Regions from separate parts of the Kitasatospora sp. NBC_00039 genome, predicted to be linked through region 1. Evidence: riboswitches for the same ligand, from Rfam matches in the RefSeq annotation. Region 1 holds a riboswitch; each other region holds the start of a gene.
The links. A riboswitch is a leader RNA that binds a small molecule or an ion and turns the genes downstream of it on or off. The one in region 1 is predicted to bind S-adenosylmethionine.

Region 1 (4,032 bases):
CCACTCCGTCGCCCACTGCATGACCCGGCTGCGGCTCGGCCTGCGCGACCGCTCCCTGGTGGACGAGGAGAAGCTCCGCGCCCTTCCCGCCGTACTGGGCGTCGTCGAGGACGACACCTGTCAGATCGTCCTCGGCCCGGGCGTCGTCGCCCGGGTGGCACCCGAGCTCCAGGCGCTCCTCGACGGGCGGCGGGAGCGGGAGGACGACGGCGCCGCCCCGGGACCGGATGACGCCCGGGAGGGCCCCGGCACCGGCGCCGCCGTCGGCGCCGAGGACCTGGCCCGGCGCGGGGCGGCGATCAGAGCGGAGGCCGGGGCCAGGAACGCGACCCCGGTCAAGCTCGTGCTCCGCCGGATCGCGAACGTCTTCGTGCCGCTGATCCCCGCGCTGATCGGCTGCGGCATCGTGGCCGGTGTCAACGGCGCGCTCACCAACCTCGGTTGGGCTCCCGGACTGGCGCCGGCCCTCACCGCGATCTCCTCCGGGTTCATGTCCCTGCTCGCCGTCTTCGTCGGCTACCACACGGCGAAGGAGTTCGGCGGCACACCCGTGCTCGGCGGCGCCGTGGCCAGTGTGACCGTCTACGCGGGGGTCTCCAAGGTGGAAGCCTTCGGCCACCACCTCGCACCGGGCCAGGGCGGGGTGATCGGAGCGCTCGCCGCCGCACTGCTGGCGGTCCGGGTCGAACGGTGGAGCCGGCGGGTGATGCCCGACGCCCTCGACGTCCTGCTCACTCCGACGGTCACCGTGCTCGTCACCGGCCTGGCCACCCTGTTCGGCCTGATGTTCGTCGCCGGAGAGGTCTCCACGGCGATCGGCGTTCTCGCGACCTGGCTGCTGTCCCACGGCGGCGCCCTTGCCGGGATGGTGCTCGGGGGTCTGTTCCTCCCCCTGGTCATGCTCGGCCTCCACCAGGCCCTGATCCCGATCCACACCACCCTGATCCAGCAGCAGGGCTCCACCGAGCTGCTGCCGATCCTCGCCATGGCCGGGGCCGGGCAGGTCGGCTGCGCCGTCGCCGTCTACCTTCGGCTGCGCGGCAACGCCTCGATCAGGGCGACCATCAGGTCCGCCCTGCCCGCGGGGTTCCTCGGCGTCGGCGAGCCGCTGATCTACGGGGTCTCGCTCCCCCTCGGACGCCCGTTCGTCACGGCCTGTCTCGGCGGTGCCTGCGGCGGAGCCGTCGTGGGGCTGCTGGGCCAGCTCGGTGCCGCCATCGGCTCGACCGCCATCGGCCCCTCCGGCTGGGCGCTGTTCCCGCTGCTGACCGGCTCACGCGGCCTCGGGGTCAGCGCGGCCGTCTACGCCGCCGGTCTGGTGACCGGATACGCCACAGGCCTCCTGGCCACGTACTACTTCGGCTTCACCCGGAAGATGCTCGACGAGCTCGACGCCCGCGCACCGAAGCACGGTCCGGCCACCGAGGCCGCCACCCCGGCCGACGCCCCCGGGCCCTTCGGCCCCGGCCTCGACTCACCTGCCGTCCCGGAGTCGTGAACGCGGGTGCGCAGCGCGAACGTCGTCATTCACGATGCCCGTCGACCGGTATCGCCCAGGGTGGGTGACATCTCCACGACGGAACCCAACCACCCCATGTGACCGGCGCGTTGGGCGGCGCTCAGGTCGCGGCACCAGGTGCGGGACCCTGCCCGGCGACCTCCGTGCGCGGACTGGGGAACCGCAGGGTCGGCTGCGGGAGGCGGCGACCCGTCTCGAACACCTCGCGGTCACCCGGCACGGGAGGCCGTTGGCAGAGCGGCGCGACCGTCTTGTATGGTTTCTGGCGAATCATCCAGAGGGGTGGAGGGACCGGCCCTACGAAGCCCCGGCAACTCCCCGGCCACGTCGATGCCCGACCACGGGCGCGACCACCGGGATCAGTGCCAACTCCGGCCCGTCGCCAACGTGGCGCCGGGAGAGATGAGGAGAAGCGGTGCTTTCTCTGCCCTCCGTCGCCTGGGATCCGCGCGCGCTGAAGCGGCCCGCCCCGAGCGACGCCACCGGCCCGTCCGCCCCCGCGTCCCCGCACACGTCGTTCGCGGTACCGCTCACCGTGACCCGCGCCACGCCGCACGCCGGACGCCGCTCCACGGCGGGCGCCCCGGCGTGGGCCACCACGCCGCCCCCCACCGCGGGCGCCCGCACGCGCTGACCGGACGCCCGCCCCGGGCCTCGGCCCCTCGGCCGCCGGGCGCGACGTGCCCTCCCCCACCCCTCCCCCGGCTCCGACCGGCGGCCCCACCCCTCCCCGGCTCCGACCGGCGGCCCCGCGACGACGCGGGACGTGCCCCACCCGACACACCGCCGACGGCGCCGCGCGCCGGTACCGCCTGCCGCCACCGTGCGGCCGGCGGGTCAACCGCGCCTCGAAGAAAGAGACTTGGTACTACCCATGGACAACAGCAGCGGCGTCGGCGTTCTCGACAAGGCCGCTCTGGTGCTCAGCGCACTGGAGTCGGGCCCCGCCACGTTGGCGGGGCTGGTCGCCGCCACCGGTCTGGCGCGGCCCACGGCCCACAGACTCGCCGTCGCACTCGAACACCACCGACTGGTCACCAGGGACATGCAGGGCCGGTTCATCCTCGGCCCCCGCCTCTCCGAACTCTCCGCCGCGGCGGGCGAGGACCGGCTGCTCGCCACCGCGGGCCCGGTCCTGACCCACCTGCGCGACGTCACCGGCGAGAGCGCACAGCTCTACCGCCGCCAGGGCGAGATGCGGATCTGCGTAGCCGCCGCCGAGCGGCTCTCCGGCCTGCGGGACACCGTCCCGGTCGGCAGCACCCTGCCGATGAAGGCCGGCTCGGCCGCCCAGGTCCTGCTGGCCTGGGAGGAGCCCGAGCGGCTCCACCGCGGCCTCCAGGGCGCCCGCTTCACCGCCACCGCACTGAGCGGCGTCCGCCGCCGCGGCTGGGCCCAGTCGATCGGCGAGCGCGAGCCGGGCGTGGCCTCGGTCGCCGCACCCGTCCGCGGCCCCTCCAACCGCGTCGTGGCCGCCGTCTCCGTCTCCGGCCCCATCGAACGCCTGACCCGCCACCCCGGCCCGCTGCACGCCCAGGCCATCATCGAAGCCGCCCGCCACCTCACCGAGGCCCTGCGCCGGACCTGACCACGGACCGAGCGCCGTCCGGCCGGCCGACCCGGCTCCGCCGGCAGGCAGTCCGGCGCACTTCTGTGCCGGCGGCTGCGCTCGCGGCGGGCTCCGGCAGCCGCACTCGGGGCGGGCGGCCGGTCGGGAACACGGGACAGGGCCGGTTCCCCGCCCATCGACGGGGTCGGCCTACTTCGTCCGGGGCGGGAGGCGGAGGGTGAAGCGGGCGCCGCCGCGCGGGCTGGTGCCGACATCGAGGGTGCCGCCGTGGGCCTGGGCGACCCAGGAGGCGATGGACAGCCCGAGTCCGGTGGAGCCGGAGCCGCTGTGGAAGCGCTGGAAGAGGGAGTCGGCCAGAGCCGGGGGGACGCCGGGGCCGGCGTCGTCGACGGTCACCGTTCCGTCGGCGGCCACGGTGACGTCGACCTCCGCGGGCAGGCCCGGGGCATGGCCGTGGAGGAGCGCGTTGCCGAGCAGGTTGGCCACCGCCCGCCGGAGCAGGTCGGGATCGGCGACCACGACGACCGGGTCGGTGTGGACGGTCACGCGGTGCTCGCCGGTCTCGGTGTCGTCGACGACCACCTCGACGAGCTGGTCCAGGCGCAGCGGCTGGCTGGCCAGGGTGCCGACACCGGCCATCAACCGGGCCCGGGTCAGCAGGCCGTCGATCAGGTCCCCCATCCGGGAGGCCAGGCGCACGGTCCGTTCGAGCGCGGCGGTGCGGTGCTCGTCGTCGCGTAGCGCGGTCTCCGCGAGGCCGCGTAGCGATGCGGTGGGTGTGCGCAGGTCGTGGGCCGCGTCGGCGAGGAACTCCTCCTGCTGCTGCAGCGCCGTCAGCGCCGGCCGGATCGCCCGCCCGGACAGCAGGTGCCCGGCCACCGCGGAGAGCGCAACCAGGACCGCACAGCCGGCCACCAGCAGCAGAGCCAGCTTGCGGTGCGCA
Region 2 (4,032 bases), 5.2 Mb from region 1:
CAGGACTCCTGGCTGGCCGCCTGGAGCCGGGCCGACGCGGCGATCTCCCAGCCGGTGGACCCGGTGGCGCTGGCCGAGGCCGCCGCCACCCTGCTCCGGGCCCGGCTGGCGAAGCGGACACCGGCCACCCGGTAGAAGGCGGACACCGGTGGCCCGGTAAAAGGGGGCGCATCTCACCAGGAGAGAAGAAGGGTCGCGGCGGGACGGTGGCGTCCCGCCGCTCGATAGGCTGACTCCAACCCTACGGAGATCCCTTTCCGGGAACCGACGAGAGCTGGAGTCAGCCATGGTGAACGTGAACCCTGCGAACGGCGGCAAGGACCCCGTGCAGGTGGTCCGCACCTGGCCGGACATCCTGTCGGTGCTGCTGCGGGGCGAGGACCTCGGTCAGGCGGACACCGCGTGGGCGATGGACCGGATCATGAGCGGCGAGGCCTCCCCGGCCCAGGTGGCCGGCTTCATGGTGGCGCTGCGGGCCAAGGGCGAGACGGTCGGGGAGATCGCCGGCCTGGTGGACGCGATGTACGCGCACGCCGAGCCGCTCTCCATCCCCGGCCCGGCGGTGGACGTCGTCGGTACCGGCGGAGACCGCGCCAAGACCGTCAACATCTCGACCATGTCGGCGATCGTCGCGGCGGCGGCCGGTGCCAAGGTGGTCAAGCACGGCAACCGGGCCGCCTCCTCGGCGAGCGGCTCCTCGGACGTGCTGGAGAAGCTGGGCATCGCCCTCGACCTCTCCGCCCGGAGGGTCGCCGAGGTGGCCGAGGAGATCGGGCTCACCTTCTGCTCCGCCGCCATGTTCCATCCGTCGATGCGGCACGCCGCCACGGCCCGGCGCGACCTCGGGGTGCCGACGGCGTTCAACATCCTGGGCCCGCTGACCAACCCGGCCAAGGTGACGGCCCACGCGATCGGCTGCTTCGACACGCGGCTGGCCGGGCTGATCGCCGGGGTGCTGGCCCGGCGCGGCTCCAGTGCGCTGGTCTTCCGCGGCGACGACGGTCTGGACGAGCTGACCATCACCACCACCTCGCGGGTCTGGATCGTGCGTGGCGGCGAGGTCCGCGAGACCACCTTCGACCCGCGCGAGGTCGGCATCGGGCTGGTCGGCATCGAGGCGCTGCGCGGCGCGGACCCGGCGTACAACGCGGACGCCGCCCGCCGGCTGCTGGCCGGGGAGCGCGGGCCGGTGAGGGACGCCGTCCTGCTGAACACGGCGGCGGCGCTGGTGGCGCTGGACCTCACCGACGCGCCGCTCACCGAGCAGCTGGCGGCGGCCATGGAGCGGGCCGCGGCCGCCATCGACTCGGGCGCCGCACTGGACCTGCTGAACCGCTGGTCGGAGGCCACCAGCAAGGCGTGAGGCGGTAGTTGGGGCCCGCGCGGGGGAGTGACCCCGGGCGGGCCCCGCCGCATGAGCGCGCCGGGCCCGGGCGGCCCGCAGGCGGGAGGGCGAGCCCCGTCCGGATGGTGGACCCGTGTTTGACCACCCGGCGGACGCGACCTAGAGTCCTCGGCAGGTCATGAGTGACAGCGCCAAGCCCCAGCTTGCTGTCCGGCAACCCTCCGTCCGTGGCGGGGTGCCCTGGGTGAGGACCGGGTCCCGCGGCAATCCGTCCGCGTGACAAGCGCGGACGCCGGCGACACGCACTCCCCGGGGTCCTTCACCCAGGAGGAGTGCATCCCCATGTCCGTCGCCACCGAACTCTGCGCCCCGCTCCCCGTCCTCGGCCACGACGTCCTGGTCCCGCTGGCCAGCGGCGAGAAGGTCACCTATGCGGCGCTCGACTACGCGGCCAGCTCCCCGGCGCTCCAGCGGGTCTGGGACGACGTCGCCGCCTACGCCCCCTACTACGGCAGCGTGCACCGCGGCGCCGGCTACCTGTCGCAGCTCTCCACCGACCTGTTCGAGCAGAGCCGCCGTACCGTCGCCGAGTTCCTCGGCCTGCGCGAGGGCGACCAGGTGGTCTTCACCCGGGCCACCACCGACTCGCTGAACCTGCTGGCCGGTGCCGTCCCAGCCGGCACCCGGGTCTTCGCGTTCGAGACCGAGCACCACGCCTCGCTGCTGCCCTGGGCGCACGCCGGACTGGACGTCACCTACCTGCGCGCCCCGCGCTCGCGGGCCGAGGCGGTCGCCGCCCTGGACGCCGCACTGGCCGCGGCCCCCGAGGGCCCCAAGCTGCTCTGCGTCACCGGCGCCTCCAACGTCACCGGCGAGCTCTGGCCGGTCGCCGAGCTGACCGCGACCGCGCACCGGTACGGCGCCCGGGTGGTGCTGGACGCCGCGCAGCTCGCCCCGCACCACCGGGTCTCGGTGCGCGAGCTGGACGTGGACTGGATCGCCTTCTCCGGGCACAAGATCTACGCGCCGTTCGGCGCCGGCGTGCTGGCCGGCCGGGCCGACTGGCTGGACGCGGCCGAGCCGTACCTGGCCGGCGGCGGCGCCACCCGTACGGTGGCCCGGGAGACCGACGGCTCGGTGGCCGTCCAGTGGCACACCGGCCCGGCCCGGCACGAGGCCGGCTCGCCGAACGTGATCGGCGCCTACGCCATCGCCTCGGCCTGCCGGGCGCTGACCGGCGCCGGCTTCGACGCGCTCGAGGCCCGCGAGCAGCAGCTGGTCGCCCGGCTGAAGGCCGGTCTGGCTGAGGTCCCGCAGGTCAAGGTGCTCAACCTGTTCGGCGCCGACTCGGCCCGGGTGGGCGTGCTCTCCTTCGTCGTCCAGGGCTGGAACAGCTCGCACTTCTCGGCCGCGCTCTCCGCCGAGTACGGCATCGGGGTGCGCGACGGCCTGTTCTGCGCGCACCCGCTGCTGCGCACGCTGCTCGGTGACGAGGAGGTGGCACCGTCCGAGTGCGGCGCGCCGGAGCCGTCGCTGCCGGGTGAGCGGAGCCTGAACGCGATCCGGGTCAGCTTCGGCGCCGGCACCCCGGACGAGCACATCGAGCGCTTCCTGACCGCCGTCCGCGAGCTGGTCACGGACGGCGCGGCCTGGAACTACCGCAACGAGGGCGGCCGCTGCGTCGTGGACACGCGGCGGGAGGGCTGAGCCCTACTCGTCGAGGCCGAGCGCGAAGGCGGCCTCGAGGTCGTGCTGGGAGTACGTGCGGAAGGCGATCTGGGTCTCGGTGTGGGCCACGCCCGGGACCTTGTTCAGCCGGCCGGGGATCACCTCGGCCAGGTCGTCGTGCCGGCGCACCCGGACCATCGCCACCAGGTCGTAGCCGCCGGTGACCGAGTAGACCTCGCTGACGCCCTCGATGGCCGCGATCGCCTCGGCGATCTCCGGGATGCGGTCGACGCTGGTCTTGATCAGGACGATGGCGGTGATCACTGTTCGGGCTCCTTTGTGAGGTGCGGCCAGGGTATCGGGCGTCAGCCGGACCGTCGCGGGGGGCGGGTGGCCACCGTGCAGGCGTACAGGAAGCCGGCCGAGAAGCCGATCACGTGGACGAGGTAGGCCACCCCGGGCCCGGCCGAGTGCACCGACCACCACTGAAGGGCGAACCAGAGACCGAGCACCAGCCAGGCCGGGAACCGCAGCGGGAGGAAGAGCAGGAGTGGTACGAGCGTGGTGACGCGGGCGTGCGGATGTAGCCTCAGGTAGGCGCCGAGGACGGCCGAGATCGCCCCCGAGGCGCCGATCAGCACCCGGGTGGAGTCCGGCGAGTGCGCCTCGGCCAGCGCGAAGCCGTACGTGGCGAGCGAGCCGGCGGCCAGGTAGAAGAGGGCGAAGCGGGCCCGGCCGAGCCGTTCCTCGACAGTGGGGCCGAAGACATAGAGGAAGAGCAGGTTGCCCAGCAGGTGCAGCCAGCCGGCGTGCAGGAAGAGCGCGCTGAGCACCGCGAGCGCCGGGTGCTTGCCGGGGGTCGGCCGGGCCGGGCAGCCGGGCACCGGGTCGGGGGCCTCGGCGAGCTGTTCGGCGGTCAGCGGGCGCCCGGCCAGCAGCTCGGCCGGGACGGCGCCCCAGCGCTGCTCGTACCGCTGCTCCGCGCAGACCCGGTCCTGGCCGCGCCCGTACAGCGGGTT
Region 3 (4,032 bases), 2.9 Mb from region 1:
CGTGCACGCCACAATCCCCCCGCCGAGCCACCGGACGGTGTCCGATGAAGGGGCGATTGCGTCGACCGCGGCTGAATGTATCCGGCTCGACGCCCTCTGCAACAGAGCCAGCCGCCGGGAATTCCCCCGGCCCGTCAGGGGACAGGACGGGCCAAAAGCCCAAAAACTTCACATTTCACGCCGGACATAGCGGACGAATTACCCAAATGCCCTCAAGAATTCTGACACCGGCCTGACATGTTTCACGGCCGCGGGCCCGGCGCCGGTCTCAGCGGCCGGACATACACCGGCGGTACGGGGCGCAACAGGGGGGCGACGACCGGTGCGAGGGGGGAGGGGAGGCCCTCTTCCCGGCCGAGCGACACTCTACTCCGACTGGCGGGGGAAATATTCCCGCCGGAATGCGGCGCGCGGGGACGGCCCGGGAAAGCGCCCGGGCGGGCGGCCTTCACGGCGACGCCGAAAGAATCCCGGAAGCACCTGGAAACACCCCGGGAACACCCGGAAGCTCGGGGGGAAATGCGAAGGCCGTCCGGGTGTACGGAATTCCGTACACCCGGACGGCCTCCCGTCGGCGGTGCGGCTCAGCAGCCGCCGGCCACCGCGGGAATGATCGACACGCTCGCGCCGTCCGCGATCTCGGTCGCCAGGCCCTCCGCGAACCGCACGTCGTCGTCATTGACGTAGACGTTGACGAAACGGCGCAGCTTGCCGGTGTCGTCCAGGATCCGGGCGGCGATCCCCGCGTGGTTCTTCTCCAGGTCGGCGATGACCTCACCGAGGGTGGCACCCTCGGCGGCCACCTCGGCGGCGCCGCCGGTGTAGGTGCGCAGGATGGTCGGGATGCGGACGTTGGCGCTCATGGGGGCTTCTCCTTGCGGCGGGGTGGAGGGGTCAGGCGGACGCGAGGCCGGCGTCGCGGAACGACGCCAGCGTCGGGCGGATGACGGCGGTCATCCCGGCGTCGGAGACGGCGTCCAGCGTCTTCAGGCCGTCGCCGGTGTTGATCGCGACGGTCTCCTTGGCCGGGTCCAGCTGCCCGGTCTCGACCAGCTTCTTCAGTACTCCGACGGTCACCCCGCCCGCGGTCTCGGCGAAGATGCCCTCGGTCCGGGCCAGCAGCTTGATCGCGGCCACCACCTCGGCGTCCGTCACGTCCTCGACGGCGCCGCCGGTGCGGCGGGCGATGTCCAGCACGTACGGGCCGTCGGCCGGGTTGCCGATCGCCAGCGACTTGGCGATGGTGTCGGGCTTGACGGGGCGGATCACGTCGCTGCCGGTCTTGAAGGCCGCCGACACCGGCGAGCAGCCCGCTGCCTGGGCACCGAAGATCCTGTACGGCCGGTCCTCGACCAGTCCGAGCCTGATCAGCTCCTGCAGCCCCTTGTCGATCTTGGTCAGCTGCGAACCCGACGCGATCGGGATCACGATCTGCTCCGGCAGGCGCCAGCCCAGCTGCTCGCAGATCTCGTACGCCAGCGTCTTCGAGCCCTCGCCGTAGTACGGGCGCAGGTTGACGTTGACGAAGCCCCAGCCCTCGCCGGCCGGGTCGCCGATCAGCTCCGAGCAGAAGCGGTTCACGTCGTCGTAGTTGCCCTCGATGCCCACCAGCTCACCGCCGTAGACACCGGCCATCACGACCTTGCCCTGCTCCAGGTCGTGCGGGATGAACACGCAGGACTTGAAACCGGCCCGGGCGGCCGCGGCGCCCACCGCACCGGCCAGGTTGCCGGTCGAGGAGCAGGAGAGCGTGGTGAAACCGAACGCGCGCGCCGCCTCGATCGCACAGGCGACCACGCGGTCCTTGAACGAGTGGGTCGGGTTCCCGGAGTCGTCCTTGATGTGCAGCCGGGCGGTGAACCCGAGCTCGCGGCCCAGGTTGTCCGCCTTCACCAGCGGGGTCCAGCCGGGGTTCAGGTTGGGCTTCCCGGCCACGTCGGCCGGCACGGGCAGCAGCGGCGCGTACCGCCAGATCGACGCCGGACCGGCCTCGATCCGCTTGCGCAGCTCCTCCGCGGCCTCGCCGCCGAAGTCGTACGCGATCTCCAGCGGCCCGAAGCACTCCGGACAGGCGAAGCTCGGACCGAGCGGGAACCGGCTACCGCACTCGCGGCAGGACAGGGCTGCGGCGGGGCCGAGGTCAACGGTTGCGGGTGCGGCGCCAGAAGGAGTCGTCGCAGTGATAGCCATGATGGCGGAGGCCTCTCTCCTCATCTTCCCCGTGACGCGGTCGCGCCACAGGCCGGAATTGGCACCTGTCCCGCCGGGGCCTGTAACGACAGCCGCGCGAGAAGGTTGCCGGGACGTCAACGGGCCGTTCCCTCAGTCCCTCTGGATGAGCTCTGTGAAGTTGTTGGTCTTGCGCAACGGTGACCCCGGCGTGCGAAGGTCCGACCGCTGTACGAAGACTGTATCCGAAGGCGTCAACCCCGAACGGGACCGTCCGCCACGCGAGATGACCCGTCCCGGCCCTTCCCAGCCCGTCCCAGCCGACCCCCGCCGAGGAGAGATCCGTGCCCGCCGACCCGACACCCGAGCTCCTCCCACAGGCGGCGTCCTGGCTGCGCCGCCGGTCGTGGAGCGCGGCCGACCGTCCGGTGCGCACCCTGCTGGACGCCAAGCGGGCCGCCGGCCGCGCGGGCACCGTCAGCGTCGTCCTGCCCGCCCTGGACGAGGAGGCCACCGTCGGCGACATCGTCCGCACCATCCGCCGCGAGCTGATGGAACGCCTGCCGCTGGTCGACGAACTGGTCGTGGTCGACTCCGGCTCCGCCGACCGCACCGCCGCCGAGGCCGCCGAGGCCGGCGCCCGGGTGGTCCACCGCGACGACATCCTCCCCCGGCTGCCGGCCGCCCCCGGCAAGGGCGAGGTGCTCTGGCGCTCGCTGCTGGTCACCCGTGGGGAGATCGTCTGCTTCGTCGACGCCGACCTGCGCGAGTTCGACCCGGCCTTCGTCTCCGGCATCATCGGCCCACTGCTCACCGAACCGGAGATCCAGCTGGTCAAGGCCATGTACGACCGGCCGCTGGAGACCGAAGGAGCCGTGGTGCCGGCCGGCGGCGGCCGGGTCACCGAGCTGGTCGCCCGCCCGCTGCTCAACCTGCACTGGCCGGAACTCGCCGGTTTCGTCCAGCCCCTCGGCGGCGAGTACGCGGCCCGCCGTTCCCTGCTCGAACGCCTCCCGTTCCCCACCGGCTACGGCGTCGAACTCGGCCTGCTGGTCGACGCCCTGGAGACCGCCGGCCTGGACGCCCTCGCCCAGGTCGACGTCGGCGTCCGCCACCACCGCCACCAGGACGGCCAGGCGCTCGGCCGGATGGCCGCCACCATCTACCGCACGGCGCTGGAACGGCTCGACCGCACCCACCGGCTCAAGGCCTCCGCCGACCTGGTGCACCCGCTGCTCACCCAGTTCACCCGTGACCCGGAAACCCGCGCGTTCACCGCCCACACCCACCCGGTCACCGCCCTGGAACGCCCCCCGATGCACACCGTCCCCGAGTACGCCACCCGGCACTGAAGGGTTTGGGTCCGCAGACCCCCGGCAACCAACCAGTCATGGGCGATCTCACGACCGAACGTTCGAATCCGACCGGCACCGCCCCCGTCCTGGTGGCCTCCAACCGGGGACCGGTGTCGTTCAGCACCGCGGACGACGGCACGCTGACCCTCCGGAGAGGAGGAGGAGGCCTGGTCTCCGGGCTCTCCGCCATCGACGACCCCGACGCCGTCTGGGTCTGCGCGGCCCTGGGCGACGCCGACCGCCGGGCCGCCCGGGAGGCGCCGGACGGCCGCCTCGACCGGGCCGGCCACGACACCGGCGGGCAGGCCGTCCGCATGCTGGGCATAGACCCGGAGACCTTCGCCCGCGCCTACAACGGCGTGGCCAACTCGACCCTCTGGTTCGTCCACCACCTGCTCTACGCCACCCCCACCGCCCCCTCCTTCGACGCCGGGTTCCGCACCGAATGGCAGGCCTACACGGCCTACAACACCGCCTTCGCCGACGCCCTCGCCGCCGAGGCCGCCCC

Region 2: another riboswitch for S-adenosylmethionine. It lies ahead of OG286_RS28230 (aminotransferase class V-fold PLP-dependent enzyme); the one in region 1 lies ahead of OG286_RS05665 (hypothetical protein).
Region 3: another riboswitch for S-adenosylmethionine. It lies ahead of thrC (threonine synthase); the one in region 1 lies ahead of OG286_RS05665 (hypothetical protein).

The regions. Positions count from the first base shown of each region.
Region 1 covers NZ_CP108289.1:1,164,478-1,168,509, forward strand. Annotated here, with positions in the region: gene OG286_RS05660 (PTS transporter subunit EIIC) at 1-1,498, shown strand, start outside; SAM riboswitch class I at 1,787-1,928, shown strand; gene OG286_RS05665 (hypothetical protein) at 1,935-2,153, shown strand; gene OG286_RS05670 (IclR family transcriptional regulator) at 2,394-3,107, shown strand; gene OG286_RS05675 (sensor histidine kinase) at 3,279-4,032, opposite strand, start outside.
Region 2 covers NZ_CP108289.1:6,348,300-6,352,331, forward strand. Annotated here, with positions in the region: gene OG286_RS28220 (hypothetical protein) at 1-135, shown strand, start outside; gene trpD (anthranilate phosphoribosyltransferase) at 287-1,363, shown strand; SAM riboswitch class IV at 1,520-1,637, shown strand; gene OG286_RS28230 (aminotransferase class V-fold PLP-dependent enzyme) at 1,688-3,052, shown strand; gene OG286_RS28235 (Lrp/AsnC ligand binding domain-containing protein) at 3,056-3,337, opposite strand; gene OG286_RS28240 (rhomboid family intramembrane serine protease) at 3,379-4,032, opposite strand, start outside.
Region 3 covers NZ_CP108289.1:4,030,817-4,034,848, forward strand. Annotated here, with positions in the region: gene OG286_RS17770 (ubiquitin-like small modifier protein 1) at 585-863, opposite strand; gene thrC (threonine synthase) at 895-2,190, opposite strand; SAM riboswitch class I at 2,208-2,342, opposite strand; gene OG286_RS17780 (glucosyl-3-phosphoglycerate synthase) at 2,514-3,521, shown strand; gene OG286_RS17785 (trehalose-6-phosphate synthase) at 3,560-4,032, shown strand, end outside.